2 regions of the Dietzia sp. CH92 genome follow, and region 1 is predicted to be linked to the other one. Evidence: riboswitches for the same ligand, from Rfam matches in the RefSeq annotation. Region 1 holds a riboswitch; the other holds the start of a gene.
What was found. Region 1 has a riboswitch for cobalamin ahead of RWK90_RS07755 (ABC transporter substrate-binding protein). Riboswitches for the same ligand answer to the same signal wherever they lie in the genome.
Positions count from the first base shown of each region.

Region 2: it holds a riboswitch for cobalamin, as region 1 does, so the genes downstream of both, RWK90_RS07180 (ABC transporter substrate-binding protein) here and RWK90_RS07755 (ABC transporter substrate-binding protein) in region 1, are expected to answer to the same signal.

Region 1 is NZ_JAVHXC010000003.1:267,011-282,220, reverse strand. It holds gene RWK90_RS07765 (ABC transporter ATP-binding protein) at 1-45, opposite strand, end outside; gene RWK90_RS07760 (iron chelate uptake ABC transporter family permease subunit) at 42-1,061, opposite strand; gene RWK90_RS07755 (ABC transporter substrate-binding protein) at 1,134-2,162, opposite strand; cobalamin riboswitch at 2,219-2,399, opposite strand; gene RWK90_RS07750 (alpha/beta fold hydrolase) at 2,463-3,161, opposite strand; gene RWK90_RS07745 (TetR/AcrR family transcriptional regulator) at 3,519-4,262, opposite strand; gene RWK90_RS07740 (oxygenase MpaB family protein) at 4,458-5,420, shown strand; gene RWK90_RS07735 (YetF domain-containing protein) at 5,433-5,708, opposite strand; gene RWK90_RS07730 (hypothetical protein) at 5,826-5,984, opposite strand; gene fmdA (formamidase) at 6,155-7,537, shown strand; gene RWK90_RS07720 (DUF308 domain-containing protein) at 7,551-8,141, opposite strand; gene RWK90_RS07715 (hypothetical protein) at 8,299-8,703, opposite strand; gene RWK90_RS07710 (12-oxophytodienoate reductase) at 8,879-10,078, opposite strand; gene RWK90_RS07705 (helix-turn-helix domain-containing protein) at 10,325-11,062, opposite strand; gene RWK90_RS07700 (ABC transporter substrate-binding protein) at 11,203-12,438, shown strand; gene RWK90_RS07695 (branched-chain amino acid ABC transporter permease) at 12,435-13,301, shown strand; gene RWK90_RS07690 (ABC transporter permease subunit) at 13,303-15,108, shown strand; gene RWK90_RS07685 (ABC transporter ATP-binding protein) at 15,111-15,210, shown strand, end outside.
Region 2 is NZ_JAVHXC010000003.1:148,134-163,343, forward strand. It holds gene RWK90_RS07130 (hypothetical protein) at 1-628, opposite strand, end outside; gene RWK90_RS07135 (NAD(P)-dependent oxidoreductase) at 756-1,586, shown strand; gene RWK90_RS07140 (hypothetical protein) at 1,607-1,930, opposite strand; gene RWK90_RS07145 (cupin domain-containing protein) at 2,003-2,497, opposite strand; gene RWK90_RS07150 (thioesterase family protein) at 2,712-3,536, shown strand; gene RWK90_RS07155 (acyl-CoA dehydrogenase family protein) at 3,545-5,245, shown strand; gene RWK90_RS07160 (cytochrome P450) at 5,349-6,719, shown strand; gene RWK90_RS07165 (long-chain fatty acid--CoA ligase) at 6,791-8,425, opposite strand; gene RWK90_RS07170 (carboxymuconolactone decarboxylase family protein) at 8,581-9,009, opposite strand; gene ggt (gamma-glutamyltransferase) at 9,142-11,160, shown strand; cobalamin riboswitch at 11,192-11,330, shown strand; gene RWK90_RS07180 (ABC transporter substrate-binding protein) at 11,420-12,349, shown strand; gene RWK90_RS07185 (iron ABC transporter permease) at 12,346-13,374, shown strand; gene RWK90_RS07190 (ABC transporter ATP-binding protein) at 13,371-14,243, shown strand; gene RWK90_RS07195 (MBL fold metallo-hydrolase) at 14,243-15,055, shown strand; gene RWK90_RS07200 (DUF1648 domain-containing protein) at 15,052-15,210, opposite strand, start outside.

The sequences.
Region 1 (15,210 bases):
CTCCGCGTCGCGGTCGGGGGGCACCAGGTCCCCGCGGCGGGTCATCGCGTCCACTCTCGCCGCAGCAGCAGGCCGACGAACGCCGGCACCCCGATCAGCGCGGTGGCCACGCCGATCGGGAGTTCCTGCGGGGCCAGCACCGTGCGGGAGACCGCGTCGATCCACACCAGGAAGATCGCGCCCATGAGCGCGGTGGTCGGGACCAGCACGCGGTGGCGACCGCCCACCAGGGCGCGCGCGGCGTGGGGCAGGACCAGGCCGACGAACCCGATCGCCCCACAGGTGCTCACGATCACGGCCGTCATGAGGGCGGTCGCGCCGAGCAGCACCAGACGGGTGCGCGCCACGTCGACGCCCAACGAGGCCGCCGAGTCCTGGCCGAAGGTGAACGCGTCGAGGCTCGAGGTGTGCAGCAGGCAGAGCGCGAGCCCGAGGCAGACCACCACTGCGCAGACCGCCACGTCGGACCAGCGGATGTCGGCCAGCGAACCCAGCAGCCAGAACAGGACCCCACGGGTCTGTTCGGCGTCGGCGGCGATGTAGACGACGAACGAGGTCAGGGCGGAGAACAGCTGGGTGGCGGCCACGCCGGCCAGCACCACCCGGTCGGTGGTGCCGCCGGAGGCGAAGGCCAGGACCATGACGAAGCCGAACGCGAGCAGCGCGCCGGCGAACGCGCCGCCGGTGAGTCCCACGGCCCCGGCGCCGACTCCCAGGACCACGATGAGCACGGCCCCCGTCGAGGCGCCGGAGGAGATCCCCAGGATGTACGGGTCTGCCAGAGGGTTTCGCAGCAGGGACTGCAGGATCACCCCGCACAGGCCGAGCCCGGCGCCGGCGAGGGCGGCCATCAACGCCCGCGGTAAGCGCAGGTTCCAGATGATCCCCTCCTCGATCCGGGTGAGCCCGGAGTCGGTGCCGGCCAGGCGCGCCGAGACCGAGCGGATCACGTCGGAGGCGCTGAGGTCGGAGGGGCCGATGGTGATGACGGCGGCGGCGGAGGCGACGAGCACCGCCAGCCCCGCGAGCCAGAGAACGAGGACCGTCGCGGGCCGCCGCAGCGGAGCCTGCCGGGTGGCCTGCTCCGCTGCGGGCAGATCGACGGCGCGGATGTCAGCGACCGTCACGGCGGGTCAGTTCCCGGTCGTGGGCGCGTCGACCAGGCCGAACTCCTGCAGGCCGGCCGCCACGGTCTCGACCCCGTAGACCGTACGGAGCGAGGGGTTCATCTCGGCGCCGGTGATGGCGATGAACCGGCCTTCCCGGACGGCGGTCATCTCGCGGGTGACCGGGTTGCTGCGGAGGTACTCGATCTTGGCCTGCGCGGTCTCGGCCGTCTGGCTCTTGCGGGTCAGGTCACCCACCACGATCACGTCCGGGTCGCGCTCGGCGACGACCTCCCAGCTGATCTGCGGCCATTCCTGGGTGGTGTCGTCGAAGACGTTCTTCACGCCCAGGGTCTCGGAGATCAGGCCGGGGGCGCCGCAGCAGCCGGCCATGTACGGCGACTCGGAGTTGGCGAACCAGTACAGGGCGGTCACCTCGTCGGTCGTGGCCAGCTCGCCGGCGGCGTCGAGGCGGCTCTGCAGGTCGGCGATCAGCTCGTCACCGGCCTCCTCCACGTCGAAGATCTGCGCCAGTTCGGAGATCTCGCGGTACAGCAGGTCCGGGGTGAACGGGGTCTCCCGCACCCCGTCACCGGCGTCGGCGACCTTGCCCACGCAGTCGGCAGGGGAGAGGTAGGTGCCCACGCCGAGCTCGTGGAACTGCTCGCGGGAGGCCACCCCGCCCTCGCCGAGGGTGCTGCCGAAGGACGCGGTGACGAAGTCCGGCTCGGTGTCCAGGACCACCTCGAACGAGGGAGCGTTGTCCGCGAGGCGCGGGATGCCCGCGTTGGCCTCGGCGAACTCCTCCAGAACCGGGTCGGTCCACGTGGCGGTGCCGACGATCCTGTCCTCCAGGCCCAGGGCGAGCAGGATCTCGGTCGAGCCCTGGTTGAGGGAGACCACGCGCTCGGGAGGCGCCTCGAGGGTGATCTCCTCACCACAGTTCTCGAAGGGGCCGATAGCGGCGACGTCCGTCTCCGCGTCCGAGGCGGAGGAGCAGGAGGCGAGGGTGAGCGCGGCGAGAACGCCGACGGTGAGCATGCTGAAAGAACGCATAGGTGTACTTCCGTGGTCGCGGGCCCATCTCGCGAGGCCCGGTGATGACCACGCGGCGAGGCGCCGCGAGGGCCAGCCGGTCTTCGGACTCGGGGTCACGCGGCCGGGGCGCCTTCCCGGATCGGCTGATCCAGTGGCATCGTGCCCCGCCATCGCCCATACCGCTGCGCGTCAGTTCCGGACTCTCACCGGATTCCCGCGACCTTGGCAGGTCATGCTGGCGATCTGAAAGCTAACACAGGGGGCGGAACGGGCTCTCCGCGGTGACCCCGCGCGGCGGTCGCCGGCCCCTGGCCGGCCCTAGTCGGCCTCGGCGCCGACCGTCGCGAGGAACTGCTCGACGAGTCGGCCCACCTCATCAGCCAACGGGCCGTCGACCAGGGCGTGGTCGCCACCGGCGAGGGTGACCGCGTGCGTGCCGGTGGGGAACTTGGCCAGGACCTCGGCCACCGCCTCCGGGCCGGCGACGCCGTCGCTGCCGCCGGCGATGAGCAGCGTCGGCGCCGGGTCGCGCAGCTCGAGTTCGCGGGCGCTGGCTTTGAACTCCAGATTGGTCCGCAGCGCCGCGACCGGCAACGCCTGCCCCGGTTCCTCCTCGTCGCCGGTGCCGACGAACCGCCGCGGGATCTCGCGCACCCGCAGCGTGGACAACACGCCGACGGCAGCCCGCTGCACGGGCGGCACGCTCACGCTCGGGCAGAGCAGGACCGCCGAATCGACCAGTCGCTCGGCCAACGCGTGCAGGCCGATGGTCGAGCCCATCGAATAGCCGACGAGGCATACGTGATCCGCGCGGCCGCGCAGGTCCGCCACGGCGGCCCGCATCTCGGCGAGCCATGTCGTCCACGGCGTGCTCCCCAGTGCCGCGGCGTCGTCCTCGTGGCCGGACAGGGCGAGCCGGTGGGTGTGAACCCCGAGTCGTTCGAGTCGCGGGGCGAGCGGGTCCCACATTGCCCGGTCCCCGCCGAAACCGTGAATGAGCAACGCCGCGATCGTCATGCCTCCAGTGTGACGCGAGGGACCCCGGCCGAGGCCGCCCGCCGCCCCCTCACGAATCTGACTACGGGCGTGATCGATTCGCGCCCGCGCCGACGGGTGGGGCGCTACGTTCGGTGCACCGGGCCCCGGACCGGCGGGCCCGCGACGGATCGGAGAGTCCCATGAATCCCCTCGCGTCCCTTGCCGAGACCCTCGGCGGCATCCCGGTGGTGTCGCTGTTCCTGTCCCTCGGTTCAGCGGTTCTGGAGGTGGCCGGGGTGGGGTCCTGACCTGCGCCGACGGTGCGTGGCCGGGGCGCGTCCGGTCGGCGCCGGTCGGCGCAGGTTGAGTCCCGGTGTCGGCGAGGTGCGCCGGGCGTCAGCCGTGGTCGCCGCGGGGCGGCGGTGTCCGTGTGGTCGGGGAGGGGTCCTGGGGCGACGACGACGACGAGGTTGGCGCCTCTGTCAGCTGGGCGGCCAACGCGGTGATCATGGTGGCGGCCAACCGCGCGACTGCGGGCCCGTCCAGCCCGCCCGCGGCGGTGTAGGGCCGGTCGTCGGAGTTGAGCCAGACGGACAGCAGTTGGGTCACGCCGCCCACGACGAACTGGGCGGCGTGACCCACGTCCACCGAGGACCGGACGGCCGTGCCCGCGGTGGCGGCCGTGATCTGGGCGAAGAACTCGGTCGACTCCTGGCGCTTGCGGGCGATCAGGGGGTCGGCGATCCGGTGGGAGAACAGGATGTGCCCCGCGCGAGGTTCCTTCTCGAGGCTCTCGACCAGGGCGTTCATCGCGTGCGCGATCTGGTCGGCGAGGTCGTGCGGGGTGGCGAACGCCGCGGCGACCGTCTCGGCGATGCCCGCGACACACGTGTCGTAGGCCGTCTCCGCGAGCGCGCCGGTGGAGGTGAAGTTCTCGTAGAAGTAGCGCGAGGTCAGCCCGGTGCGCGTGCACAGTCCGCGGACGGTGAGCTTCTCCCCGGCGGCGAGGGTGTCGATCGCGGCGTTCACCAGGGCCTGTCGACGGGCGGCCTCGCGCTCGGCCGGTGACCGCCCGCCGTACACCCGCCCCGCCCTGTTGCCGTCCGCCACCGCGGCCCCCGTCTCGCTCCCGTGGTGCACCGGGGTGCACCGTGCGTCACCCTGTCGTGTCCGCACCGCCGTCCGGGGCCGACGGTAGCAGTCCGGACCTGCACCGGAGCGCACCGATGTAATCTGACAACGCTCTTGATCAGATGGGCGGGAGCGCCTACGGTGGGTGCCACGCCGACGTGGGCGCCAACCCGGGGCCCGGCCCGACCGCGAAGGACGGACATCATGACCGCGGTACATCGCATCGCCGATCCCACGACCGATCTCCCGGCCGCCGGCTCCCCGCCCACGAGGCCGTCCGCCGTCTCGGCGCGGGCCGCCCGCCTGCGGGCGCGGCGCCGCCCGGCCGAGCGGGACCTCACGCAGATCGACTCCCTGCTGGAGTTGTCCACGGGCCTGTGGCCGTGGCTGCCCGGGGCCAACGTGATCATGCAGCTGGCCAATCCCGGGGTGGGCTACGGCGTGCTCGAGAGCCGGGTCGAGTCGGGCCGCGTGGACCGCCACCCCATCAAGCGGGGCCGCACCACCGGCCTCTACCTGGCGGTGGCCACCATCGGCAGCGAGTCCGACCGGGCCTTCATCCACGACGAGGTCAAGAGGATCCACTCCCAGGTGTTCTCGACCCCGCAGTCCCCGGTGCGGTATTCGGGGAACTCGCAGCAGCTCCAGCTGTGGGTGGCGGTGTGCCTCCTGCGGTTCTTCGTCGACCAGTACGAACTGCTGTACCGCGAGCTCACCGCCGCCGAGCGTGAGCACGTGCTGGCGCTGGGAATGCCGCTGGCGACCGTGCTCAACGTGGACCCCGCCGCCTGGCCGCCGAGCTGGGAGGCCTACGAGGAGTACTTCCGGCAGGGCATGGAGGCCGCGCGGATCGACGACCCGGTCCGCGAGATGCTCGACGACCTCGTCCGGTTCGGTCCGCTGTCCGGGAAGCTGCTCGGGCTGGGCACCGCGCTGGCCCGGACGGTGGGTCCGGTGAACCACTCCTTCACCCGCTTCGGGGTGCCCCGGCGCACCCGCGAGGAGATGCGGTGGGAGATCCGGCCCGCCGACCTGCGGCGCAGGCGCGTCATCAGCGCGGTGGCCCGGGCCGCCGACGTGGTGGTGCCCGCCCCGTTGCGGGTCCTGTACACCGTCGCCCTGTGGGATCTGCGGGCCCGCCGGGCGCTGGGGATCGCGGTCTTCTGACCCCGGGGCGCTCTACTCCGGGATCGGGCTGCCCGGCGGATCGATCGTGTCGTCGTCCCGGACGGGGACGATGCTGATCATGCCGTTGGGCTCGAGGTAGGCGCGGTGCACGCGCTCGAGGTCCTCGATGCCGTGGAGCCGCAGCTGGGCGAAGACCTCGACGTCCGTCATGAGCTCGCGGCGCATGACGCGCCGGTTGAGCCGACCGTCCTCGATGAGCGGCTTGGGCCGCGCCTTGAGGATCTTCCCGAGGCGTGGCCACCGGTACGAGACGGCGTCCAGGACCACACTCCAGAACAGGATGGTCAGGACGAGGACGAACCCGTCCCCGATGGTGTCCGTGTCACCGGTCAGGCCGGAACTGGCGGCGTCGACGACGAGGACGACGACGAGGAGGTCGGTGAGTCACAGGCCTCCGGCCTCGCGTTGGCCGAGCACCCGGAGGAGCAGCATGAGCCCGAGGAAGACCACCGTGCCGCGGACGAAGAGTTCGGCGAGCGCGATGCTGGGTGTGAAGATCTCCGCCCAGTCCAGCATCCGGCCCTCCTCGTCGTCGCCCTCCACGCCCAGTATGGGCGATTCCGGGAACCCGGGGCCGCGCCCGCGGCGAGCGGCCACCGCCCACCGCCCGCGGCGTCCGGTTGTCGCCGACGGGGGCCTCGGCCACGGTGGAGCACGACCACCGGCGCCCGCGCCCGCGGATCCGCCGGCCCGCCGCGACGCCAGGAGGTTCCGTGACCGACGTGATCTTCCCCCTCGACCCGGACAAGCCCTTCGACGACCAGGAACTCATCGGCCACAGTCGGTGGCACCCCGAGATCCCGCCGGTCGCGACGGTGCGGCCCGGCCAGACCTTCCGGGTGCACTGCCGCGAGTGGTTCGACGGCGCCATCCGGAACGACGACTCCGCCGAGGACATCCTCCGGGCGCCGTTCCACGCCGGCCACAAGCTGAGCGGACCGTTCGCGGTGGAGGGCGTGACACCGGGCGATCTCCTCGTCGTCGACATCGTGGACATCGGTCCCACCTCCACCGACGAGCTCGGCCCCCTCGCCGGCCAGGGCTGGGGATACACGGGCATCTTCTCCCCGCGCAACGGCGGCGGCTTCCTCGGCCACCACTTCCCCGACGCCTACAAGGCGATCTGGGAGTTCGGCGGCGGTCGCGCCACCTCCCGCCACATCCCCGGGGTGGGCTTCGAGGGCGCGCCGCACCCGGGTCTCATGGGGACCGCGCCGTCGCCCGCACTGTTGGCGAAGTGGAACGCGAGGGAGGCCGCGCTGGTCGCCACCAGACCCCTGCGCGTCCCACCGCTCGCGCTGCCGCCGCTGCCCGACGGCGCGCTCCTCGGGCACCTCGCGGAGGACGACGCGCCGCGCGTCGCCGCCGAGGCCGCGCAGACCGCGCCCCCGCGCGAGAACGGCGGCAACCAGGACATCAAGAACCTCACCGCCGGCAGCCGGGTCTACTACCCCGTGTTCGTCGACGGCGCGAACCTGTCGGTAGGCGACCTGCACTTCTCCCAGGGCGACGGCGAGATCACCTTCTGCGGCGCCATCGAGATGGGCGGGTACATCGACCTGCACGTCGACGTGATCCCCGGCGGCATGGACACCTACCGGATCCACGAGAGCCCGGTGTTCGTCCCCGGCGGGGGAGGGCCCCGGTACGACGACTGGATCTCGTTCTCCGGCATCTCCGTCACCGAGAAGGGCACGCAGCGCTACCTCGACCCGTACCTGTCCTACCAGCGGGCCTGCCTCCACGCGATCGACTACCTCACCACCTTCGGCTACACCCGCGAGCAGGCGTACCTGCTCATCGGCGCGGCACCGGTCGAGGGGCGCCTGTCCAGCGTGGTGGACATCCCCAACGCGTGCGCGACCCTGTACATCCCCACGGCGATCTTCGACTTCGACGTCCGGCCCGGCCCCGACGGGCCGCATCAGGTCGAGCGGGGCGCCGGCGTCCCCCGCGCCGAGGCGTCGCGGCTCCCCGACGACGAGGTCCTGCGGGCGATCCCCAAGGACAAGAGCGCGCTCCTGCCGGCGGCACGTCGGCTGGCCGGACACCGGGTGCGACCACTGCGCGACGCGGTCAGGCGGATCTGGCGCTGAGGGGTCGCCGGCGTCAGTCAGGAAACGCCTCGCCCCTCAACGGGAACGCGCGGATGACGTTGAGGACGCCGAGCACGAGCAACGAGACGGCGAAGAGCCACCACAGGAAGCCCGCGCCCCACACCGGGGTGCTGAGCAGCGCGAACCCGGCGATCACGGAGACGATCGCGAAGAGGATGGTGATCGCGGTGGAGCCGGTGTCGCCGAGCGTGAACAGCGCGGTGACGCCCTCCACGATCCACAACACGCCGATCATGACGGTGACGAACAGCGCCAGGAACAGCGCCGACTCCTGCAGTGAGGCGAACGCGTAGGCCCCCGCGAGGATGAACAGCAGGCCGAGCAGGCCGTGCCCGATCCGGCTGCCCGTCCCGTGCCGCTTGGCGAGGATCGCGACGGCGACGTACACGAGACCGCCGGCGATCGCGTACACGGCGAGCACGCCGGTCACGGCCACGGCGGTCTTGACGGGCCACAGCAGGACCGCGATCCCGAAGCCCACGGCGATGAGGCCGCCGATGAGAAGTGCGACGCGGAGCGGATTCACCCGGCGCCGGGCGTCGGGGGTGGCCGGAGTGGTCGAGGCGGTCCGGGCGGCTGACATCGCGGTGGGCTCCTATCGGACGAGGCGTTCAGGGATCCTGTGCTGGCTCGGACGTCCACGACCGGGCGCCGAGGGGGGGGAACGCGTTCCCCATTCAACGCCGCTCCCGCGCCCGCCGGTAGGGGTTCGCGCTGGCCGGGAGTCGGCGGCGCCGCGATCAGTCGGCCAGATCCGCCTCGTCGGCGGCGACGGGGCCACCCAGCTCGCCCGTGCCGTAACGGTCGAGTACCGCGCGGGACGGTGCACCCCAGCGGGTGTGCGCGGCCTGTCTGCTCATGCCGGCGGCTCGGCCGATGGTCTCCCAGGTGACACCCCAGCGGCGGAGCCCGACCACCGCGCCCAGGGCGTCGACCCCGGTGGCGTGCTCGATCCGGAACGCGAGCACCTGGACGGCCACGTGCCACTGCTCGAGCTCCGCCTCGGTCGTCGGGCGGGGACCGAGAAGGTCCTGGGCCTGCGAGAACGCCTCTCTCGCCGCCGCGGCCGAGGCGGAGCGGACGGCGTCGTCCACGGGAGTCGCCAGCGCTGTCGCGAGCGGGCCGGGGGTGGAGTGCTCGGTCATGCCGTCAACGGTAGGCTGACAGGCGAGCGGCTGTCAACGATGGGTTGACAACGGGCTCGTCGACGCCCCGTCGGCCGGTGAGGCTACTTCTCGCGCGGGACCTCGCGCAGCTCCCCGGTCGAGACGTCATCCGGTGGGCGGCGGGGCGCTTTCACTACAGAGGTGGCGAGGCCGATCAGGCGGGGGCGCGCAGCGGCGCCTCGTGCACCTCGCGGTCGAACTCCGGCAGCGGCTCGGCGGCCCGCAGGACGCGGGCGATCGCCGGATCGGCCAGGTGCATCCGGCCGATGGAGATGAGATCGAACTCGCCGCGTTCCATGCACTCGATGACCGAATCGATGTTGTCCGACGCGACGGCCGCTTTGCCCGACTTCTGCTCACGCAGGGACGTCCCGATCCCCACGCCGCCGACCGCGCCCGACGGCTTACCGGTGAGCCGGCGGGCCCATCCCGCGAGGGTCACCTTGCCGTCGTCACCCTCCAGGTTGGGGAACGCCGGATCGCTGAACCGACGCGTCGACGCGTCGAACAGGTCGACACCCGCCTCGGCGAGCGCGCCCAGGTAGACGCCCAGCTCGTCGGGGGTCGTCGCCTTGAGCACCGTGTAGTCCTGCTGGGTGTGCTGCGAGAAGCGGTAGAACAGCGGGGCGTCGGCACCGATCGCCTCGCGGACCGCCGCGACCACCGCTGCGGGGAAGCGGCTGCGCGCCGCCAGGTCGCCGCCCCACTCGTCGGTGCGCCGGTTGGTGTCGGCCCAGACGAACGCGTCGAGCAGGTACCCGTGGCCGCCGTGCAGGGTCACCCCGTCGAATCCGGCGTCCAGGGCGTAGCGCGCCGACCGGGCGAACGCGGCGATCACCTCGGCGATGTCCGCCTCGGTCATCGGCTCCACCGCCGGCGACCAGCGTTCGATGCTCCGCTCGGAGTACGTGGTGACACCCGGGGTGCCCCACAGCCCGGACGGGCGCATGGGATGCATCTCCATGAGGCGGTCGCGGTTCTCGCGGTCGAAGCGGGCGTTCGCGCCCCACAGCGGACCGACGTGCCACAGCTGCGCCATGATCCGGCCGCCCGCGGCGTGGACGGCGTCCGTCACCACGCGCCACGCCGCCACGGACTCCGGTCCGTCGAGGCGCGGGATCGCGGAGTGGTCGACCGCCGTGGGGTGGTCCACCCCGATGCCCTCGGTGACGACGAGCCCGGTCCCGCCCGCAGCGCGCGCGGAGTAGTAGTCCCGGTTGATCTCGTCGGGCAGACCGCCGGGGCAGTCCATCCGCGTCATCGGCGACATGACCAGGCGGTTGGCCAGGTGCAGGGACCGGACGTCGAGCGGCTGGAACAGTGCTTCACGACCGGGGGCGACCAGCGGAGTCATGATGCGAGACCTCGTGCTTCTCCGTGTGGCGACGGTTGTCGGCCCGCGCCGGGCTCCATCGCAGGTTGACGACTGTCAATATGAGTCGACTGTACGTGGCGCTCGCGGGAAAGTCCGCATCCGCCGCTCGGATTCCGAGGTGCGGCTCACGTTTCTTTCGCAAGCGATTGCTCGAGGCTAGCCAAGCGAACCGTAGAAGCGCCAGTCGGAGGTCAGCCGTCTGCGCGCCCGGTGACGTGACCCGCGTCAGATGAGCGGCCGCGACTCGAGGGCGGCGACCTTGCTCTCCAGGGCGAGGAGTCGACGCTCGAGTTCGGTTGGCCCCGCCGCGGGGATGCGGCCCTCGCCGGAGGGGGCCGCCGCGGACGGGGACCCCGCGCGCGCGTCGGTCCCGGACGGGCTGGGGCCGGCGGCGGTGACGGCGGCGCCGTCGAGGAACACGGTCAGGAGCGTGTCGGCGATGGTGGTTCCGCGTTCGGCCAGCGCCTCGCGGTGTTGGCGTACCGACCACCACACGCTCTCGCGGACCATCCGCGAGAACTCCTCCGGGTCGAGCCCTTCCCGTAGCTGCCCGCTGTCCCGGGCCCGCGTCGCCGTATCCAGCCAGAACCGGTTGGCCCTGCGTACGCCGTCCGCGATCTCCTCCGGCGCCTGCGGGCCGTGGTAGGCCAGCTCGTTCTGGTAGATCTCCGTCGCGTACGGGTGCTTCTCGGCCACCTCGATGGACGAGTACAGCAGCGCGCGTAGCTCCTCCCGCATTCCGCTCACGTGAGGGAGGACGGACGCGTAGAGCGCGTTCAGGTCGCGGATGAAGTCGTCCAGGATCGCGAAGGCGATGGCGTCCTTCGAGGCGAAGTGGTGATACAGGCTTCCCGACAGGAGCCCGACGCCGTCGGCGATGTCGCGCACGCTGGTGCCGCCGACCCCGCGCTCGACGAAGAGTCTGGCGGCGACGCGCTTGATCTGCTCCCGACGGGTCTCCATCAGCACATGTTTACCCCATGCCACGCCGAAAGTGCGCGCCGGGATTACCAAGCGATCGCTTGCTTGTTTGTGACGTACGGCATAGATTCGTCCCGAACCAAGAAAGTGCTTGGTTGGTTTCTGCTGAAAGGTGTGCCCTCGTGACACGTCCCGCGTCAAAGCTCCTCGCCGGAGCGCTCGCGCTGCCCCTCGTCCTCGCAGGGTGTGGAGGCCAGCAGCTCGGCGAAGAGTCCACCTCCGACGGCCCGTTCCGCGTGTTCTTCACCGCGGACATGACCGGACCGACCGCGACCCTGAGTCGTGCGCTGCTGTCCGGGATGAAGGTCGCGGTCGACGACGCCAACGCGGCGGGTGGGATCGGCGGCCGCGAGGTCGTCCTGATCGAGAACAACGACCAGAACGACCCGACGAGCGCGGTGAGTGCGCTGCAGGAGCTCATCAACTCCGGCGAGAAGCCCGACCTGGTCTATCCCGGTGGGTCCTCGGCCGTGTCGCTCTCGCTGCTGCCGATCACCACGCGCGAGGAGATCCTCTCCCTCGGCGGGACCGTCGCCTCGCAGCTCAACGACCCCGAGGCGTTCCCGTACCACTTCGGCACCGCCGAACTGACCGACGCCTATGTGCCGCCGTTCGTGCAGATCGCCGAGGAGCAGGGCTTCGAGAAGATCGCGATGATCTTCTCGAACAACCCCACGGGCCAGGCCGCGGAGGCGGCGTATCGCAAGGAGATCACGGCGGCGGGCCTCGAGTTCGTCTCGGTGGGCTACCAGCCCGAGGCGCTCGACATGACCGCTCAGCTCGAGCAGCTGCGCTCGCAGAACCCCGACGCACTCATCTTCGAGGGATACGGCACCCCGGTCCAGTACCTCATGCGGTCGCGGGCCGGCATGCGCTGGGACATCCCGAGCTTCTCCAACCAGACCTCCTCCACGTACCCCTTCGTCGAGGACTTCTCCGAGGAGCAGCTCCGCGGGGTGCAGGTCATCCAGTCCAACTGGACGGTCAACGAGGGGGAGACCCCCGCCGAGATGGTCGAGTTCATCGAGAAGGTCAAGGCCGTCCCCGAGGGCGACACCCTGCCGCAGACCGGCGTGCGTCTGCCCGCCGTCTCCGCCGCGACGGTGCAGCTCACCGCGTGGGCGGTCGAGCAGAACGGCGGCAAGACCGACACCGCCTCGATCATCGAGACCTTCTACAACGACCTGCCCGAGGAGGGCGGCGACGCCACCCCGTGGCTCACCGACTCGAAGGGACCGAACTCCTACCAGTACTCCGAGGACAATCACTTCCCGTTCAGCCCGCCGGAGATCTTCCTCTACATCGACCCGGGCATGTATGACGACGGTGGCATGTACGTGCCGGGTAAGCGGTCGTGACCACGATCTGGCAGGGCCTGGTCCTGGGCAGCCTGTACGCCCTTATCGCGACGGGGTACAACATCGTGTTGCTGTCGGCGGGGATGGTGAACTTCGCCTACGCGACGTTCCTGATGGCCGGGACGTATTCGGCGTTCGTGGTGACCGTGGAGTGGGGTCTGCCCTGGCCGGTGGGCGTGCTGCTCGGTGCGGTCGTGGTGGCGGTGCTGTCGGTGCTGATGGAGAGGTTGGCGCTGCAGAAGCTCATCGCCGAGCATCGGCATCTGACCGCGTTGATCGTGACGATCGGTGTCTCGCAGATCGTCGAGGGCGTGGTCAAGGTGATCTTCGGTGATCGGCCCCGCTCGGTGCCCACAGTGGTCACCAGTGACACCGTGCGCCTGTTGGGCGGGATCGTGCGCCCCAGTGATCTGTTGCTCATCGTGCTCGTTGTCGTCGTCGTCATCGCGTTGCACCTGACGATGACCCGCACCATGGTCGGTCTGGGGGCGTTGGCCTCGGCCGAGGATCCCGATGCCGCCGGGGCGCGCGGCATCAACGCCCGCGGGCTGGGGATGGGCGCGTTCGCCCTGTCCGGTGCGGTGGCCGGTGGGATGGGCCTGTTCGTGGCCGGGAACACCTACGCCGATGCCAACCTCGGGCACGCCCTGGCGGTGCTGGGGATCGTCGCGGTGGTCATCGGCGGCGCCGGCAACCAGCTCGGCGGGCTGATCGGCGGGTTCATCGCCGGCCTGTTGTCCGCGCTGGCCGGGCGCTATCTGGGTGCCGAGTACGCCCAGGTCGCGGTGTTCGTTCTGCTGCTGGTGATCCTGCTGGTCAAGCCCGCCGGGTTCTTCGGAGCCCCGGCACAAAGGACGGTCTGATATGTCCGCACTTCGCAAATTCGCCCCGGCCCTGCCGCTGCTGCTGGTGGTGGTGCTGCTCGTGGGGCCCTCGTTCGGTCTGATCGGGGCCGTGGCCGCCCGCGACATCATGCTCGTGGCCACCCTGGCCCTGATGGTCTCGGGCCTGAACCTGGTGCTGGGCTACGCCGGCGAACTCGCGGTGGGCCAGGTCGCGTTCTACGCGATCGGCGCCTACATCGCCGGGTTCGTCGGGATGTCGCTGGGCCAGCACGACCTGCTGGTCGGTCTGGCCGCGGTGATCGTCGGCGCCGTGATCGTCGGCCTGGTCACCGGGGTGCCCAGCCTGCGCCTGTCCGGGTGGCCGCTGGCGATGGTGACGTTCTTTTTGGTGCTGATCGTGCCCAACCTCATCGAGATCTTCTCCCGCTGGACCGGCGGCGGCCAGGGCATGGCCGTGGAGCGGGCCACCTTCTTCGGCTCGGAGCTGGGCGCCTACGGCTACTACATCGTCGTGGTCGCGGTCACCGCGATCTGGTTCCTGGTGGTGCGCAACATCATCCTGTCCCCGCACGGCACCGGCTTTCTGGTGCTGCGCCAGAGCCCGGAGCTGGCCGGCGCGCTGGGGATGTCGGTGTACCGCACCAAGCTCAAGGTGTACGTGCTGGGCACCATCGCCCCCGCCCTGGGTGGGGCACTGTTCGCGTGGATGGACGGCTTCATCGCCCCCGACTCGTTCACCTTCGGCCTGGCCATCACCCTGCTCGCGGCGTCGGTCTTCGGCGGCGGCACCTCCATCTACGGCGCACTGCTGGGCGCGGCGGTCCTGCACTTCACCGAGGACGCGCTGACCGGGTTCAACCAGTACCAGCTCATCGTCTTCGGTCTGCTGCTGGTCGTGCTCGCGATCGCCCTGCCCGACGGCGTCGTGGGCCTGGTGCGCCGCTGGCTGGGCCGCTACCTGCCCGCACCCGGCCACACCGCCGGCGCACACACCCACACCGGCGAGGCCCTCGAGCTGGACGGCCTGCGCGGCCAGCCGGTCGTGGTGGACCAGCTGGACAAGTCCTTCGGCGGCAACCACGCCGTGCGCGGGGTCAGCTTCACCGCCCGCCCGGGTGAGATCACCGCCCTGATCGGCACCAACGGCTCCGGCAAGACCACCGTGCTCAACATGATCAACGGCTTCCTGCGCCCCGACACCGGCGCCGTGCACCTGGGCCAGGGCGACGGCGCCCGCACCCTGCACACGATGAGCGTCGACGCCGTGGCCCGCGCCGGGGTGATGCGCACCTTCCAGACGCCGATCATGCCCGAGGGCGTGACCACCGTGGACTTTGTGGCGTTGGGTGGCTACCTCACCGACCCGGCCTCCCTGGCCGAGACCGTGATGCGACTGCCCGGGCACCGCCGCACGCTGCGCCAGGCCACCGCCCGCGCCGAACAGCTGCTCGGCGCCCTCGGCCTGGCCGAGATCATGGACAAGGACGTCGACTCCCTGCCCCTGGGCAACCGGCGACTGGTCGAGGTCGCCCGCTGCCTGGCCGCCTCGCCGTCGGTGCTGCTGCTCGACGAGGTCGGCTCCGGCCTGGACGAGGGCGACCTGGCCCGACTGGAGGACCTGCTTCGCCGCATCCGCGACGCCGGGGTCACCATCATCCTGGTCGAGCACAACTTCCCCCTGGTCATGCGCCTGGCCGACCACGTCCACGTCCTGTCCCGCGGCACCACCCTCGTCGAGGGCCCGCCCGAGCAGATCCGCGACCACCCCGACGTGGCGATCGAATACCTGGGCCGCGCGCCCGAGAACACCGGAGGTGCCCAGTGACCATGCTGCAGATCAACGGGCTCGGCGGCGGCTACGGCGACCTGACCGTCCTGCACGACGTCGACCTCGACGTCGCCGCCGGCACCCTGCAGGTCATCCTCG
Region 2 (15,210 bases), 120 kb from region 1:
GGGCCCACGTCCGCGTCGTGGTGCGGGTGGGTCGGTCCGGGGGCAGGGGCGGCGGCGCGGGCGGGGACGAGGTCCTCACCTCGGGCGCCCGCACGGGCGGCGGTGCCGCCCGGACTGACCGCTCACGAGGCGGGCAGCTCCGCAGGTGCTTGCGCGCCATCCACGCCGGCGCGCCCCTGGCGATCGCCTGGTCCGAGCACGTCCCCAGGGACTCCGCCACACCCGGGACCCTGCGCCACCTGCCGTCCGAGAACGCGACCCAGTACGGATCGCCCGACACGGCGCTGGCCATGACCGCCCACCCCGCCTGGCAGTCGAGGACCCTGGCCCTGCTGTTCGGGAACAGCAGGTCGGCGTTGATCACCGCGGGATCGCAGTCCGGGCCGGTCACCTCGAGCACGGCGGAGACCCCGGGCGCGGCGGCGTGCGGCACCAATCTGGACATCCGGGGCGACTCGGGGGACGTGACGGCGGCGGCCGTCGCGGCGTCGACGGCCGCCGGTTCCGTTCTGGGCGCTCCTACGCGGGTCAGGGCGAACGCGCCGGCGGCGACCATGAGCACGGCGAGGGCGGCGACCAGGACGGTGGTCACCGTCCGGGAGGCCGTGAGGTTGGGTAGTCCGGTCATCGCGTGCTCCTGCACGGTCGGAGCCACACCCGTTAGTGAGGTCTCTCTTATTATAAGGACCGCGTCAAGACCCCACCGGTGGCCGATTCCCGCCCCGCCCGCGCCGGTTATCGGAGAGGATCGGCCCATGAACGACTCCACCCGCACCCTGGCCGGACGCACCATCCTCATGTCGGGAGGCAGCCGCGGCATCGGCCTGGCCATCGCCCTGCGGGCCGCCCGCGACGGCGCGAACGTGGCGATGCTCGCCAAGACGGACCAGCCCCACCCCACGCTCGAGGGCACCGTCCACACCGCGGCCGCCGAGGTCGAGGAGGCCGGTGGCCGGGCGCTCGCGGTGGTGGGCGACGTCCGCGACGAGGCCTCCGTGCAGCAGGCCGTCGACACGACCGTCGCCGAGTTCGGCGGGATCGACATCGTCGTGAACAACGCCAGCGCGATCGACCTCTCGCCCACGCCCGACCTCGCCATGAAGAAGTACGACCTCATGCAGGACATCAACTGCCGGGGGTCGTTCCTGCTGGCCAAGACGGCGCTGCCGCACCTCGAGAAGTCACGGGCAGCGCACATCCTCACCCTGTCGCCGCCGCTCAACCTGGACCCCAGGTGGGCGGGCAGCTTCCTCGGCTACACGATCGCCAAGTACGGGATGAGCCTGGTGACGCTCGGCCTGGCCGAGGAGCTCAAGGGGCGCGGGATCGCCGCGAACAGCCTGTGGCCGCGCACCACCATCGCCACCGCGGCGGTGGCCAACCTGCTCGGCGGGCAGGAGATGGTGGCCCGCAGCCGCACGCCCGAGATCATGGCGGACGCGGCGCACGCGATCCTCACCCGCGACCCCCGCGCGTGCACGGGCAACTTCTTCATCGACGACGACGTCCTCGCCGAGGAGGGCGTCACCGACTTCTCGGCCTACGGCGGACCGCTGGAGGAGCTGGAGCCGGACCTGTTCCTCTGACGGCCCGGCCCCGGCTCGGCTCACCTCGCGTCGGACAGCGCGTACGCCGCGCCCGAGGCCACCGCCGTCACCGTGAGCACCGCCGGCCACGAGCCCATCTTCTCGGCCAGCGGGTGCGAGGCGCCGAACGCCGCCACGTACAGCGCCGACAGCCCCACCGTGGTGGGCACGTCCGTCCTGGCCGCCCACGAGCGCCCGGCCCACACCCCGGCGGCGGCCAGGATCACCCCACCGAGCGGACGGATCCCCGTCTCCCGCGCGGTCAGCCAGCCCCCGAGCAGCCCGGTCGCCACGACGGCGGCGGTGGAGACGGACTCGGGACTCTTCACATCGATCATCGCCATGCCCCGAATCCTAGGTCCGGGGCCCACGCCGGCGGTGACACGGACCAGCGCTCGGACCGCGCCCGTCACCGCTCAGAGGTCGGAGGGCGGCGGTCCCACGATCTCGATGTCGTGCCGGGCGGCCGCCGCCTGCAGCGCCGCGGGGTCGACGGGCCCGGGCTCCGGGAGCTCGCGGCGCCCGGCCGGCTCCCCGGCCTCGGCCGCGAAGTCCTCGAACCCCGCCGGGACGGTGATCTGCAAGGTCCGCAGCGGCTCGTCCCCCAGCACCAGAAAGGTGTGGACCGACCCCACGGGCAGAAAGACCACGTCCCCCTCACGGGCCTCGAAGTCCTCGCCGTCGCAGCGGAACCGGGCCGCACCGGACAGGATGTAGAAGACCTCGTCCTGGCGCAGGTGCCGGTGTGCGGGCGGCGCGAACCCCGGCGGGTTGACGAACTCCATCAGCGTCAGCCGGTCACGGGTCTGCTCCCCGGAGATCTTGACCGTGGCCAGGCTGCCCAGGAACCAGTACGCGGAGCCGTCGTCAGGGCGCAGAACCGCCCCGGTGGCCAGTGGTTGCTCTGTCATGTCCGTGCCCTTCGTCGTGCGGCGACATGCTGGCTGCCCCCGAGTATTCTCCGCCTCCCGGCGGTGTCAAGAGCCGCCCGCGCGCGGACCCGGCGGGCCGCGGTCGAGGGCGGCGACGGGCATTCCTCGTCGTCGTCGCCCCCGATCCCGATACGGTGACCCCAACCACCCGCGCCCCCGCGCCGACCGTCCCCACCACCCCCCAGGAGACCCCGTGACCAGCCAGGACACCGCCACCCACGCGCTCGACGAGGCCGTGGCGCTGGAGCCGATCGGCGAGAACCTCTTCCGCGGGCGCACCCACCCGGCGTACGCGAACATGGTCGGCCCGTTCGGCGGCGTCACGGCGGCGGCGATGCTGGGCGCGGTCCTGCGGCACCCCGAGCGGCACGGTGATCCGATCGCGCTGACCCTCAACTACGCCGGACCCGTCGCCGAGGGCGAGTTCGTGATCGAGGCGCGCCCCGCGCGCACCAACCGCTCCAACCAGCACTGGTGGCTCGAGATGCGCCAGGGCGAGGAGGTCGTCACCACCGCCACCGCCCTCACCGGGCTGCGGCGCGAGACGTGGTCGGAGACCGAGGCCACCGCGCCGGCCGTCCCCGCGCCGGAGGAGGTGCCCCCCACCGGCGCCGACCGCGGTGTGAAGTGGGTGGAGAACTACGACATGCGGTTCGTCGAGGGGGGCTGGGACCGTGTCACCGCCGGGGAGGAGCATCCGGGGTCGACGACGACGATGTGGATCCGCGACGCCCCCTCCCGCGATCTCGACCACCTCTCGCTGACGGCGATGTGTGATTCGTTCTTCCCGCGGGCGTTCCTGCGCCTCGGTCGGCCGGTCCCCGCGGGCACCGTGACGTTGACGATCCACTACCTGGCCACCGCCGACGAGATCGCCGCGCAGGGCGGCGAGTTCCTGCTGGGGAGCGTGCACTCGCACCGCTTCCACGGCAGCTACCACGACGAGTCCGCGCGGCTGTGGGGTCGCGACGGGAGGCTGCTGGCCACGGGCACGCAGTTGATGTACTTCAAGAGTTAGGAGAGGCCGTGCCGACCCGCGACCACACCAGCCAGCGTCACCACACCACGCACGAGGTGCTCAACCAGGCGCCGCCGAGGGTCGAGGTGGACGAGTTCGCGCTCAACCCGGCGCTGCGGGAGGCGGTCGCGGTGTTCTCGCCGCACGCGCGGGTCGAGCGGTTCCACGAGATCGGCCGCCACGTCGGCACCGAGGAGTTCCAGCACGACGCCGAGCTCGCCAACACCCACCCGCCCGTCCATCACTCGCACGACCGGTGGGGCAACCGCGTCGACGAGATCGAGTTCCACCCGTCCTACCACCGGATCATGGAGTTCTCGGTCTCCCGGGGACTGCACACGTCGGCGTGGGCCGACCCCGGGCCGGGCGCGAACGTCGAGCGGGCCGCCGGGTTCATGCTGGTCTCCCAGGTCGAGGCCGGGCACGGTTGTCCGCTGTCCATGACGCACGCCGTGGTGCCGTCGCTGCGGCTGAGCCCGGAGCTGGCCGCCGAGTGGGAACCCGCGCTGCTCTCGCGGGTCTACGATCCCGAGCTGCGCGACCCCGCCACCAAGGCGGGCGTGCTGTTCGGGATGGCCATGACCGAGAAGCAGGGCGGCTCGGACGTGCGCGCCAACACCACCACCGCGGAACCGGTCACCGCGGGCGGCGCGGCTGCGGGCGGCTCGGGCTCGGGCGCGGGCGGCTCGGGCTCGGGGTGCCACGTCCTGCGCGGCCACAAGTGGTTCTGCTCGGCGCCGCAGTCGGACGCGTTCCTCGTGCTGGCGCAGGCCCCGGAGGGGCTCAGCTGCTTCCTCGTCCCGCGGGTCCTGCCCGGCGGGGAACGCAACCCGTTCCTGGTGCAGCGGCTCAAGGACAAGCTCGGCAACAAGTCCAACGCGTCCTCGGAGGTGGAGTTCGACGGCACCCTGGGGTGGCTGGTCGGCGAGCCCGGCCGCGGGGTGCGCACGATCATCGAGATGGTGGGCCGCACGCGCCTGGACTGCGTGCTCGGCGCGGCGGCCGGCATGCGCCAGGGAGTGGCCGAGGCGGCGTGGCACGCCCGGCACCGGACCGCGTTCGGCGCGACCCTGATCGACCAGCCCGCCATGGCCGCGGTGATCGCCGACCTGCAGCTCGAGTCCGAGGCCGCGACGTGGACCGCCCTGCGGTTGGCGTCGGCGTACGACGACGAGGACTCCGCCCCCTACCGCCGGCTCGCCACCGCGGTCGCCAAGTACTGGGTGTGCAAGCGCGGGCCGAACCACGCCTACGAGTCGCTGGAGTGCCTCGGCGGGAACGGGTACACCGAGGCGTTCCCGCTCGCGCGGCGCTACCGGGAGCAGCCGGTGCTGGCCGTGTGGGAAGGCTCGGGCAACGTCATCGCCCTGGACGTGCTGCGGGCGATGGCGCGGGAGCCGGAGTCGGTGGCCGCCTTCGACGCCGAGCTGGCCGCGCAGCTGGGCTCGCACGAGCTATACGACCGGCACGTCGAGCGGGTGCGCGGCCTCGTCGGCCGTGCCGCCGCCGACCCGGGCGCGGCGCCGGGGATCGCCCGCCGGCTGGTCGAGGCGATGGCCCTGGCCCAGCAGGCCGCGGTGCTGCTCGACCACGCGCCCGCGCCCGTGGCGGAGGCGTTCTGCCTGGCCCGCCTCGGCGACGACCGCTCTGCCGAGTACGGGGCGCTGCCCGACGGGGTCGACGTGGCGGCGCTGGTCGAGCGGGCCTGACGCCGCCGCGACGGAGAAACGACACCGCCGGTTTCGAAAATCGCGTGACAATCCGTGAGTTGTGTCACACACTGGGGGCAACCCGCAGACAAAGAGGTGCAGAATGTCCATTCCCGGCGACCCCCGCCCGAAGATCTTCCGCCCCGACCCGGCCCCGCTGCGCTCCCACCTGCCGGTGCTGGGCAAGACGCTCGAGTACGTGCACGACCCGCTGTCCGCCATGGCCCGGCGCTACCGCGACCACGGCCCCGTCTCCGATCTCACCCTGCTCGGCCGCACCTGGACCGCCCTCATCGGGCCCGACGCGTGCCAGGCCGCCCTGCAGAACGGGGACAAGGCGTTCGCGAGCGGCCCCGGCTGGGGATACCTGGTGGGGCCGTTCTTCAACCGCGGGCTGATGCTGCTCGACTTCGAGGAGCACAAGCACTACCGCATGATCATGCAGGAGGCCTTCACCCGGCCCCGGCTCGAGGGCTACACGCGGACGCTCGCGCCCCTCGTCGACGCCGGGATCTCCGCCTGGTCCCCGGACCGGGCGTTCCAGATCTATCCCGCGCTCAAGTCCCACACGCTCGACCTGGCGACCGACGTGTTCATGGGCGGCGCCGAGTACGCCGCGCCCGGCGAGCTGGACCGGGTCAACACGGCGTTCGTCGACTGCGTGCAGGCCGCCAACGGGTACGTCCGGTCGACGGCGCCGGTGCCGTTCACCAAGTGGGGGCGCGCGACCCGGGGCCGACGCCTGCTGGAGGACTTCCTGCGCCGGCACCTGCCGGCCCGCCGCGCGAACCCGGGCGAGGACCTGTTCTCCGCCCTGTGCCAGGTGGCCGACGCCTCCGGCGGGATCAGCGACGACGACATCATCAACCAGATGATCTTCCTGCTGATGGCCGCGCACGACACCACGACCAGCACCGTGACGTCGATGGTCTACGAGCTGGGCCGCGACATCGAGTGGCAGGAGCGCCTGCGTCGGCAGTGCCTGGCGCTGGGCCCCGACCCGACGCTGGCCGAGCTGGAGGACTTGCCCGACCTGGCGCTGGTGATGAAGGAGACGCTGCGGCTGCACCCGCCGGTGCCGGTGCTGGCCCGCAAGACGGTCAAGGACACCGAGATCCTCGGCGTGGAGATCCCGGCCGGGCGGCTCACCTCGATCATGCCGCTGTACACCCACCACATGCCCGAGTACTGGACCGATCCGGAGATCTTCGACCCCGAGCGGTTCTCCGAGGAGCGGCGGGAGGACAAGTCGCACCGGTTCGCGTGGGAGCCGTTCGGCGGCGGGGTGCACAAGTGCCTCGGCATGATCTTCGCCAACCTCGAGTCGAAACTCGTGCTCAGCGCCCTGCTGCGGCACTTCGAGTGGTCGGTGCCGCTGGACTACTCCCCGCCCATGAAGAACGACTCCCTGCCCTACCCCGGCGACGGCCTGCCCGTCTCGTTGCGCCCGCTCAGCCGCGTCGGCGCCGCCTGACCCCGCCCATCCGATGCCGCGAGTGCGGCCGGGGCACCCCGCCGCCCGGCGACCCGGGCGGCGGGGTGCGGTCAGCTGTCGAGGGCGTTGATGACCTCGAGCTCACCCTCCGAGTGCGAGGCGCGGATGCGCTTCTTGTCCAGCTTGCCGACCGAGGTCTTGGGGATCTCGTCGACAAAGGCGAAGCGCTCCGGCACCTGCCACTTGGCCATCCGCTCGGCCAGGTGGGCGCGCAGCTCCTCGACATCCGGGTCGGGGAGGCCCTCCTTGACGACGATCGTCGCCAGCGGGCGCTCGTCCCACTTGGGATCCGGCACGCCGACGACCGCCGCCTCGGCCACGGCCGGGTGCTCGAGCAGGTAGTTCTCCACCTCCACCGAGGAGATCCACTCGCCGCCCGACTTGATGATGTCCTTGGCGCGGTCGGTCAGCTGCAGGAAGCCCTCGGGCAACACGTAGCCGACGTCGCCGGTGCGCAGCCAGCCGTCGTCGAACGCGTCGGACTGGTCGACCTTGTAGTAGCTGCCGGTGATCCACGGCCCGCGGACCTGCAGCTCGCCCACGGACTCCCCGTCCCAGGGCAGCTCGTTGCCCGCGTCGTCGACGATCCGCGCCTTGACCCCGGCCAGGAACCGGCCCTGGGTCTTGCGCAGTTCGAACTGCCGCTCCTCCGGCAGGGAGGCCGCGGGCCGCGAGAGGGTGCCGATGGGCGAGGTCTCGGTCATCCCCCAGGCGTGGATGATGTTGATCCCGTAGTTGTCCTTGAACTTGCGGATCAGCTCCGGCGGGCAGGAGCTGCCACCCACCACGACCGCGCGGAAGCTCGACATGTCGACGGGATGGTCCACCGAGTACGCGTCGACGGCCATCCAGATGGTCGGCACCGCGGCCGCCAGGGTCGGACGCTCGGCGGCGATCATCGCGGCGAGCGGCTCGGGCTGGAGGAAGCGCTCCGGCATGAGCAGCGAGGCGCCGACCAGGAACGCGGCGTACGGCAGGCCCCACGACATGGCGTGGAACATCGGCACGATCGCCAGCACGTTGTCGTCCAACGAGATGTTCATCCCGTCCGACATGCACACCTGCATGGAGTGCAGGTAGATCGACCGGTGCGAGTAGACCACGCCCTTCGGGTCACCCGTGGTGCCCGAGGTGTAACACATGGCGGCGGCCGAGTTCTCGTCCACCTCCGGCCAGTCGAACTCGGTCGGCTGCGCGGCGAGCAGCGCGTCGTAGTCGTGGACCTGCATCCCCTCCGGCGCCTCGAGCGTGTCGGCGGCGCCCCCGGTGACGATGACGTGCTCGACCGTGGAGAACCGCGGGAGCAGCGGCTGCAGCAGCGGGATCAGGCTGGGGTCGACGATCACGACCTTGTCCTCGGCGTGGTTGGCCACGAACTCCAGCTGGTCCGGGAACAGCCGGATGTTGAGCGGGTGCAGCACGGCCCCCATCGACGGGATGGCCAGGTAGGCCTCCATGTGCTCGCCGTTGTTCCACTGGAAGGTGGCGACCCGCTGGTCCGAGTCGATCCCGAGCGAGCGCAGGGCGTTGGCCAGCTGCGCGGCCCGCCCACCCATCTCCCCGAAGGAGACCCGCCGCGGCTCCTCACCGGTCCACGTGGTGACGACCGCGTCCTTGTGGACCGTCGCGCCGTACTGGAGGATCGTGCTGATGGTCAGCTGCTCCGGCATCATCGTGCTGCGCATGGGAGGGGCTCCTTACTCGCGGGGCATGACCTGCCGGGAACGTGGATATGCCGCAGGTCACTCTCAGCGGCGAGACTACCCGCGGGAACCGCCACCCCACCCGCTCACGGGGGAATCGACCGCGACCGTGTACGGGGGCACCGCACACACGCGGGTCACCCCTGCGAGGGCTCGGCGTCGAGGGCGTCGAACACCTCCTGGATCGTCTTCATCGCCGACAGCGCGGCGGGTGCCCCGCAGTAGCCCGAGGCGTGGATGACCGCCTCGGCGATCTCCTCGCGGGTCAACCCGTTGGTCAGCCCGCCGCGCACATGCCCGGCCAGTTCGGCGTTCGCCCGCAGCGCCACCAACATCCCGATGTTGAGCAGGCTGCGATCCCGCCGACCCAGCCCCGGCCGGTCCCAGATGTTGCCCCACACGTTCTCCGTCACCACGTGTTGGAGGGCCTCCGACGCCGTCCCGGCGGCCCGACCCATGGCCCGGTCGACGAAGTCGTCGCCCATCACCTCACGTCTGGTCGCGAACCCCTGCGCCCGCAGGTCCCCGCCCGCCGGCCCCGCTGCCGCGCCGCTCGTCGTCGTCATCCCGTCCTACCTCCCTGCGCTCGGCGTCACCCTCCTGCGCGCCGTTCCCGACCATCCTGACCGAAACCGCCCGCGCCGCGCGCCGCCGGAGCACCCTGGGAGGAGGTACCCGGCTCCGGAAGGCGGCCCGCCATGCACTCTCGGACTTCCCGACGGATCGCACGCGCGGTCCTCGCCCTGGGACTCGCGCCCGTCCTCGCGCTGTCGGCCTGCTCGTCCGACCCCGGAGGCGCCGAGCAGGAGGCCGCGCCCACCTCGTCGTCGCCCCCGGACCGTCCCACCTCCGCGCGCCCGGGTGCGCTCGGCGGCGAACCCCTCCCCGTCCAGGACACCGCCCCGTGCGCCCAGGACGGCGGCGGCACGCCCGTCGCCCGCACCGCCGACGGAGCCGCACCCGAGGGCCCGATCTCCCTCAACCCCGAGGTCGCGACCGGGTACCGCACCGGGATGCGACCCGTGGCCACCGCGTCGTACTCGGTCTCCACCGCACACCCGCTGTCCACCCTGGCCGCGTGCGAGGTCCTCGCCGACGGCGGCACCGCCGCCGACGCCCTCGTCACCGCCCAGGCCGTCCTCGGGCTCGTCGAACCCCAGTCCTCCGGGCTCGGCGGCGGCGGATTCCTCGTCCATTACGACGCCGACCTGCGGCAGGTCCAGACCTACGACGGACGCGAGACCGCGCCCGCCGCCGCCACCGCCGACTACCTCCGCCACATCTCCCCCGAGGACACAGGCGAACCGCAGCCCGACGCGCGGCGCAGCGGCCGGTCCGTCGGCGTCCCCGGCATCCTCCGCCTCCTCGAGACCGCGCACACCGAGCACGGCGCCCGCGAGTGGGGCGAGCTCTTCGACCCGGCGGCCCGGCTCGCCGACGAGGGCTTCGACATCAGCCCCCGCCTGGCCGAGTCCATCGCCGCCTCCGCCGAGGACCTCGCCCGCGACCCCGACGCCGCCACCTACTTCCTCGACGGCGACGCCGGCAAACCCGCCGGGACCCGCCTGACCAACCCCGCCTACGCCAAGACCCTGGCCGCCATCGCCACCGAGGGCGCCGACGCCTTCTACACCGGCGCGATCGCCGAGGCGATCGTCGAGCAGGTCAGCACCGCCCGCGAGGGCATCACCCCCGGCGCCATGACGCTCGACGACCTCGCCGGCTACGAGGCCGTGGAACGCGACCCCGTGTGCAGTCCCTACCGCGACCACGCGGTGTGCGGCATGGCGCCGCCGTCCTCCGGCGGCACCGCGGTGGCCTCCACCCTCGCCATGCTCGCCGAGTACGACCTCGCCGCGTACCCGCCGGTCGACGTGGGGCCCGACGGTGGCCTGCCCGCCCCCGAGGCCGTGCACCTGGTCACCGAGGCCCAGCGGCTCGCCTACGCCGACCGCGACGTCTACATCGCCGACCCCCGCTTCGTGCCGCCGCCGCTGGGCTCGGCCATGACCCTGCTGCGGCCCGGTTATCTCGCCGACCGCGCCGGTCTCATCGACACCGAACGGTCCATGGGCGAGGCCGAACCCGGCGAGTTCGCCTTCGACGCCCGCGGCGTGTTCACCGGCCCCGAACACGGCACCACCCACATCAGCATCATCGACGCCGAGGGCAACGCCGCCGCCCTCACCACCACCATCGAGTCCGCCTTCGGCTCATTCCAGATGGTCGAGGGCTTCCTGCTCAACAACCAGCTCACCGACTTCGCCGCCGAACCCCGCGACGAGAGCGGGGAACTGCAGGCCAACCGCGTCCAACCCGGCAAGCGACCCCGCTCGTCCATGGCCCCGACGCTGGTGTTCGACGGCACGCCCCTCGCGCGCGGCGAGCTGCGCGCGGTCGTCGGCTCGCCCGGCGGCTCGCGGATCATCCAGTTCGTCGTCAAGACCCTCGTCGGGATGCTCGACTGGGAGCTCGACCCGCAGCAGGCCGTGGGCTCCCCGTCGTTCGGGGCGATCAACTCCCCCGAGACCGCGATCGGCGGCGAGCACCCGGCGGTGACCGACGACTCCGAGCTGACCCGGTGGCTCACCGAGCGCGGCCACGAGATCTCCACCGAGGAGCAGTCCTCGGGGCTCTCGGCGATCCTGCGCCAGTCCGACGGCACCCTGGTCGGCGGTGCCGATCCCCGGCGCGAGGGGGTCGTGCTGGGCGGGTGACGCGGCCACTTCTGCCCGTCGCGGCCGCTCGGCTACCCTCGAGGGGTCCGGCCCCGCGCCGGGCGACCGAGGTGCTCGGCGGAAGTCGGTGGGAATCCGACGCTGTCCCGCAACTGTGATCCCGTCCCCCACACGGGCAAGCCAGGTCGGCCGGATCCTCGGCGCGAGTACGAATCGACCTCGGACGAAGGACGGTTGCGTGCAGCGGCCCCGCGCCGCGGCCCGAGCTGTTCTCGTCCTCCGGATCACGGAGGATGCCGTGCACCACCCCAGCCCACACCACGGCCCGCGCGCCCGACGCGCCCGCTCCCTGCTCATCGCGCCCCTGGCCGCGCTGGCGCTCGTCGCCACCGCGTGCGGCGGCGCCGACGGCGAGGACGCCGCCCCCGCCGACCAGACCGGCGCGGCGGCCGGCGAGCCGCAGGCCATCGTGTCCCTGAGCCCCACCACCACCGAGATGCTCTACGCCGTGGGCGCGGGCGACCAGGTGGTGGCGGTGGACGAGCGCTCGGACTTCCCCGAGGGCGCCCCGGTCACCGACCTGTCCGGCTACACGCCCAACCTCGAGGCGATCCTGGGCTACGGCCCCGACCTCGTGGTGCTGACCGACGACAACGCCGACGTCGTGGCCGGGCTCGAGCGCTCGGGCGTCGAGGTGCTGCAGCTGTCGGCCGCCCAGACCCTCGACGAGACGTACACCCAGCTCGAGCAGGTCGGCGCGGCCACCGGCAACATCGGCGAGGCCGCCGAGCTGGTGTCGAAGATGCAGGGTGAGATCGACGAGATCGTCGCGTCCGTGCCGCAGCGCGAGACGCCGCTGACGTACTTCCACGAGCTGGACGACACGTACTACACGGTCACCGACGACACGTACATCGGCGAGGTGTACTCCCTGCTCGGCCTGACCTCGATCGCCACCGGCGACGACACCTACCCGCAGCTGTCCGAGGAGCTCATCCTCGAGGCCGACCCGGACCTGGTGTTCCTCGCCGACGGGCAGTGCTGCGGCGTCACCGCCGAGACCGTCGCGCAGCGGCCCGGCTGGGGCGGGCTCACCGCCGTGCGCGAGGGCCGCGTCCACGTGGTGGACGAGGACCTGGCCAGCCGCTGGGGCCCGCGCGTCGTGGACTTCATGCGCGAGGTCGCCGCGATCGTCGCGCAGATCCCCGCCACCCAGCCCGCGTCATGACCCGCCCGTCGCCCCGCCACGCCCTCGTGCTGGGCGGGGCGACGCTGCTCTTCGGCGCGGCGATGCTGCTCGGCACTCTGATCGGTCCGGCCGGGCTCACCGCGGGCGGGGTGCTGCTCGACCTCGTCGACCGTCTGCCGCTGGTCGCAGTGGACTCCGGGCTCACCGAGCGCCAGCAGGTGATCCTGTGGGAGATCCGGATCCCGCGCGTGGTGCTGGGGGCGATCGTCGGTGCGACGCTCGCGATCGCCGGTGCCACCTACCAGGGCGTCTTCCGTAATCCGCTCGCCGACCCGTACCTGCTGGGCGTGTCCAGCGGCGCCGGGCTCGGCGCGACCCTGGCGATCGTGGTGGGCGGGGCGGCGGGCTCGGGACTCGTGCCGCCCGCCGCGTTCGCCGGCGGCATGATCGCGGTGATGGCCACGTACGCGCTGGGGCGCAGCGTGGGCGGCGGGCGCAGCGAGGTCGTCATCATCCTCGCCGGCGTCGCGGTGGCCGCGTTCGCCAGCGCCATCCAGACGTTCTTCATGCAGCGTCACGACGAGACGCTGCGGCAGGTGTACTCGTGGATGCTCGGCCGCCTCACCACGAGCGGGTGGACCGACGTGCAGACCGTGCTGCCGTACGTGCTGGTCTCGGTGGCCGTGATCGCCCTGTTCCGCCGGATGCTCGACGTCATGGCGGTCGGCGACGTCGAGGCCGCCACCCTGGGCATCGCCCCGGCGCGCGTGCGGCTCATCCTCATCAGCGTGGCCACCCTCGGCACGGCGGCGGTCGTGTCGGTCTCGGGCCTCATCGGGTTCGTGGGCATCGTCATCCCGCACGCCGTGCGGATGCTCATCGGGCCCGGGCACCGGCTGTTGCTACCCACGTCCCTGCTGGTGGGCGCGACGTTCCTCGTCCTGGCCGACGTCGTGGCCCGTACCGCCATGAGCCCGGCCGAGCTGCCGATCGGCGTGGTCACCGCCGCGATCGGCGCCCCGTTCTTCCTGGTGGTCCTGCGTCGCAGTCGGGGGCAGATATGAGCCCGACCGACCCCGTTCGCCGGGCCCCCTCGGACCCGACCACGCCGCGCCACCCCGCCTTGGCCTGCCGCGACCTGCACGTCGCGCGCGACCGCGCGCCGGTGCTGCACGGCATCGACCTGTCGGTGCCCGCCGGGTCCTGGGTGTCGCTGGTCGGCCCCAACGGCTCCGGCAAGACGACGTTGCTGTTCGCCCTGGCCGGCCTCATCCCCGCGTCGGGGCGGGTCGAGGTGGACGGGTTCGCGCCGCGCCGGGCGGGGCGCCGCCGGGTCGCCCGCACGGTGGCGATGATGCCCCAGCGCCCGGTGGTCCCCGAGGGGGTCACCGCCCGCGAGCTCATCCGCCTCGGCCGCACGCCGCACATCTCCCGCTTCGGCACGGAGACCGCCCACGACCACGAGGTCGTGGACCGGGTGATCGACCGCCTGGACCTGCACGATCTGGCCGCCCGCACCGCCACCACGCTGTCCGGCGGCGAGCTGCAGCGGGTGGTCCTGGCCCGGTCCCTGGCGCAGGAGCCGCGGGTGTTGCTGCTCGACGAGCCGACCAGCGCCCTGGACATCGGCCACCAGCAGCAGGTGCTGGACCTGGTGGACTCGATGCGCCGCGAGAGCGGGCTGACGGTGGTGGCGGCGATGCACGACCTCACCTCGGCCGCGCACTACGGCGAGCGACTGGTCCTGCTCGACGGCGGGCGGGTGGTGGCCGACGGCCCGCCGGCCGAGGTGCTCACCGCCGAGCGGGTGGCGCAGGTGTACGGGGCGCGCGTGGAGGTCCTGGCGCGGCCCGACGGCCCGGCGGTGCTGCCCCGGCGCGGGCCGGGCGGCTCGCGGGCGGACGGCTCGACGCGCGGGGCGGGCGCGCCCTGATGGAGGTCGTGCTGCTGGGCACGGGCGCGGCCGACGGCTGGCCCAACCCGTTCTGCCGGTGCGACTCGTGCGGCGCGGCACGCCGACTCGACGTGGTGCGGGGCCAGACCTCCGCGATGGTCGACGACGACATGCTGATCGACTGCGGACCGGAGGCCCCGGGCGCGGCGGTACGGCTCGGGCGCACCCTGGCGTCGGTCGGGCATCTGCTGATCACCCACGCCCACGCCGATCATCTCGGCCCCCAGGCGCTGCTCTACCGCTCGTGGGTCCCGGAGGCCGGCGAGCTGGAGGTCCTCGGCCCCGCCGATGCACTCGACGTGTGTCGCCCGTGGGTCGGTCCGGACGTTCCGGTGCGCTTCGTCCCGGTCCGTGCGGGGGACCGCCTCACCGTGGGCCGCTACGACGTCCGGGTGCTGCCGGCCCGGCACCGGGTCTTCCGCGACGGCGACGCCGTCCTCTACGACCTCACCGGCCCCGACGGCGTGCGCATCCTCTGGGCCACCGACACCGGGCCGTGGGAGGACGACTGGTTCGCGGCGGTACGCGACGCCCGGTACGACGCGGTGTTCCTCGAGGAGACCCTCGGCGACCGGGAGGAGCTCTCCCCCGCGCACCTGGGTCTGTCCCGGTTCGCCGACATGCTCGCGCGGCTTCGCGAGGCGGGTGCGGTGGTCGAGGACACCGAGGTGGTGGCCGTCCACCTGGGGCACCACAACCCGCCGCCCGACGTCCTGGCCCCGCGCCTGCGCGGACTCGGCGCCCGGGCCGGGGTCGACGGCGAGGTGGTCGACCTCCGGGCCCGGTCCTAGTTCGGGGTCTCCGCGATGACCATCCGCACCAGGCCGGCGAGTGTCGACGCCATCAGAGCGGCCAACCCCGCGACGAGGACAGCCGAGCCGGCGTCCGCGAAGGTCTGCAGCACGATCCCGAGGTAGACGACCGCCACCCCGGCCAGCACCCACAC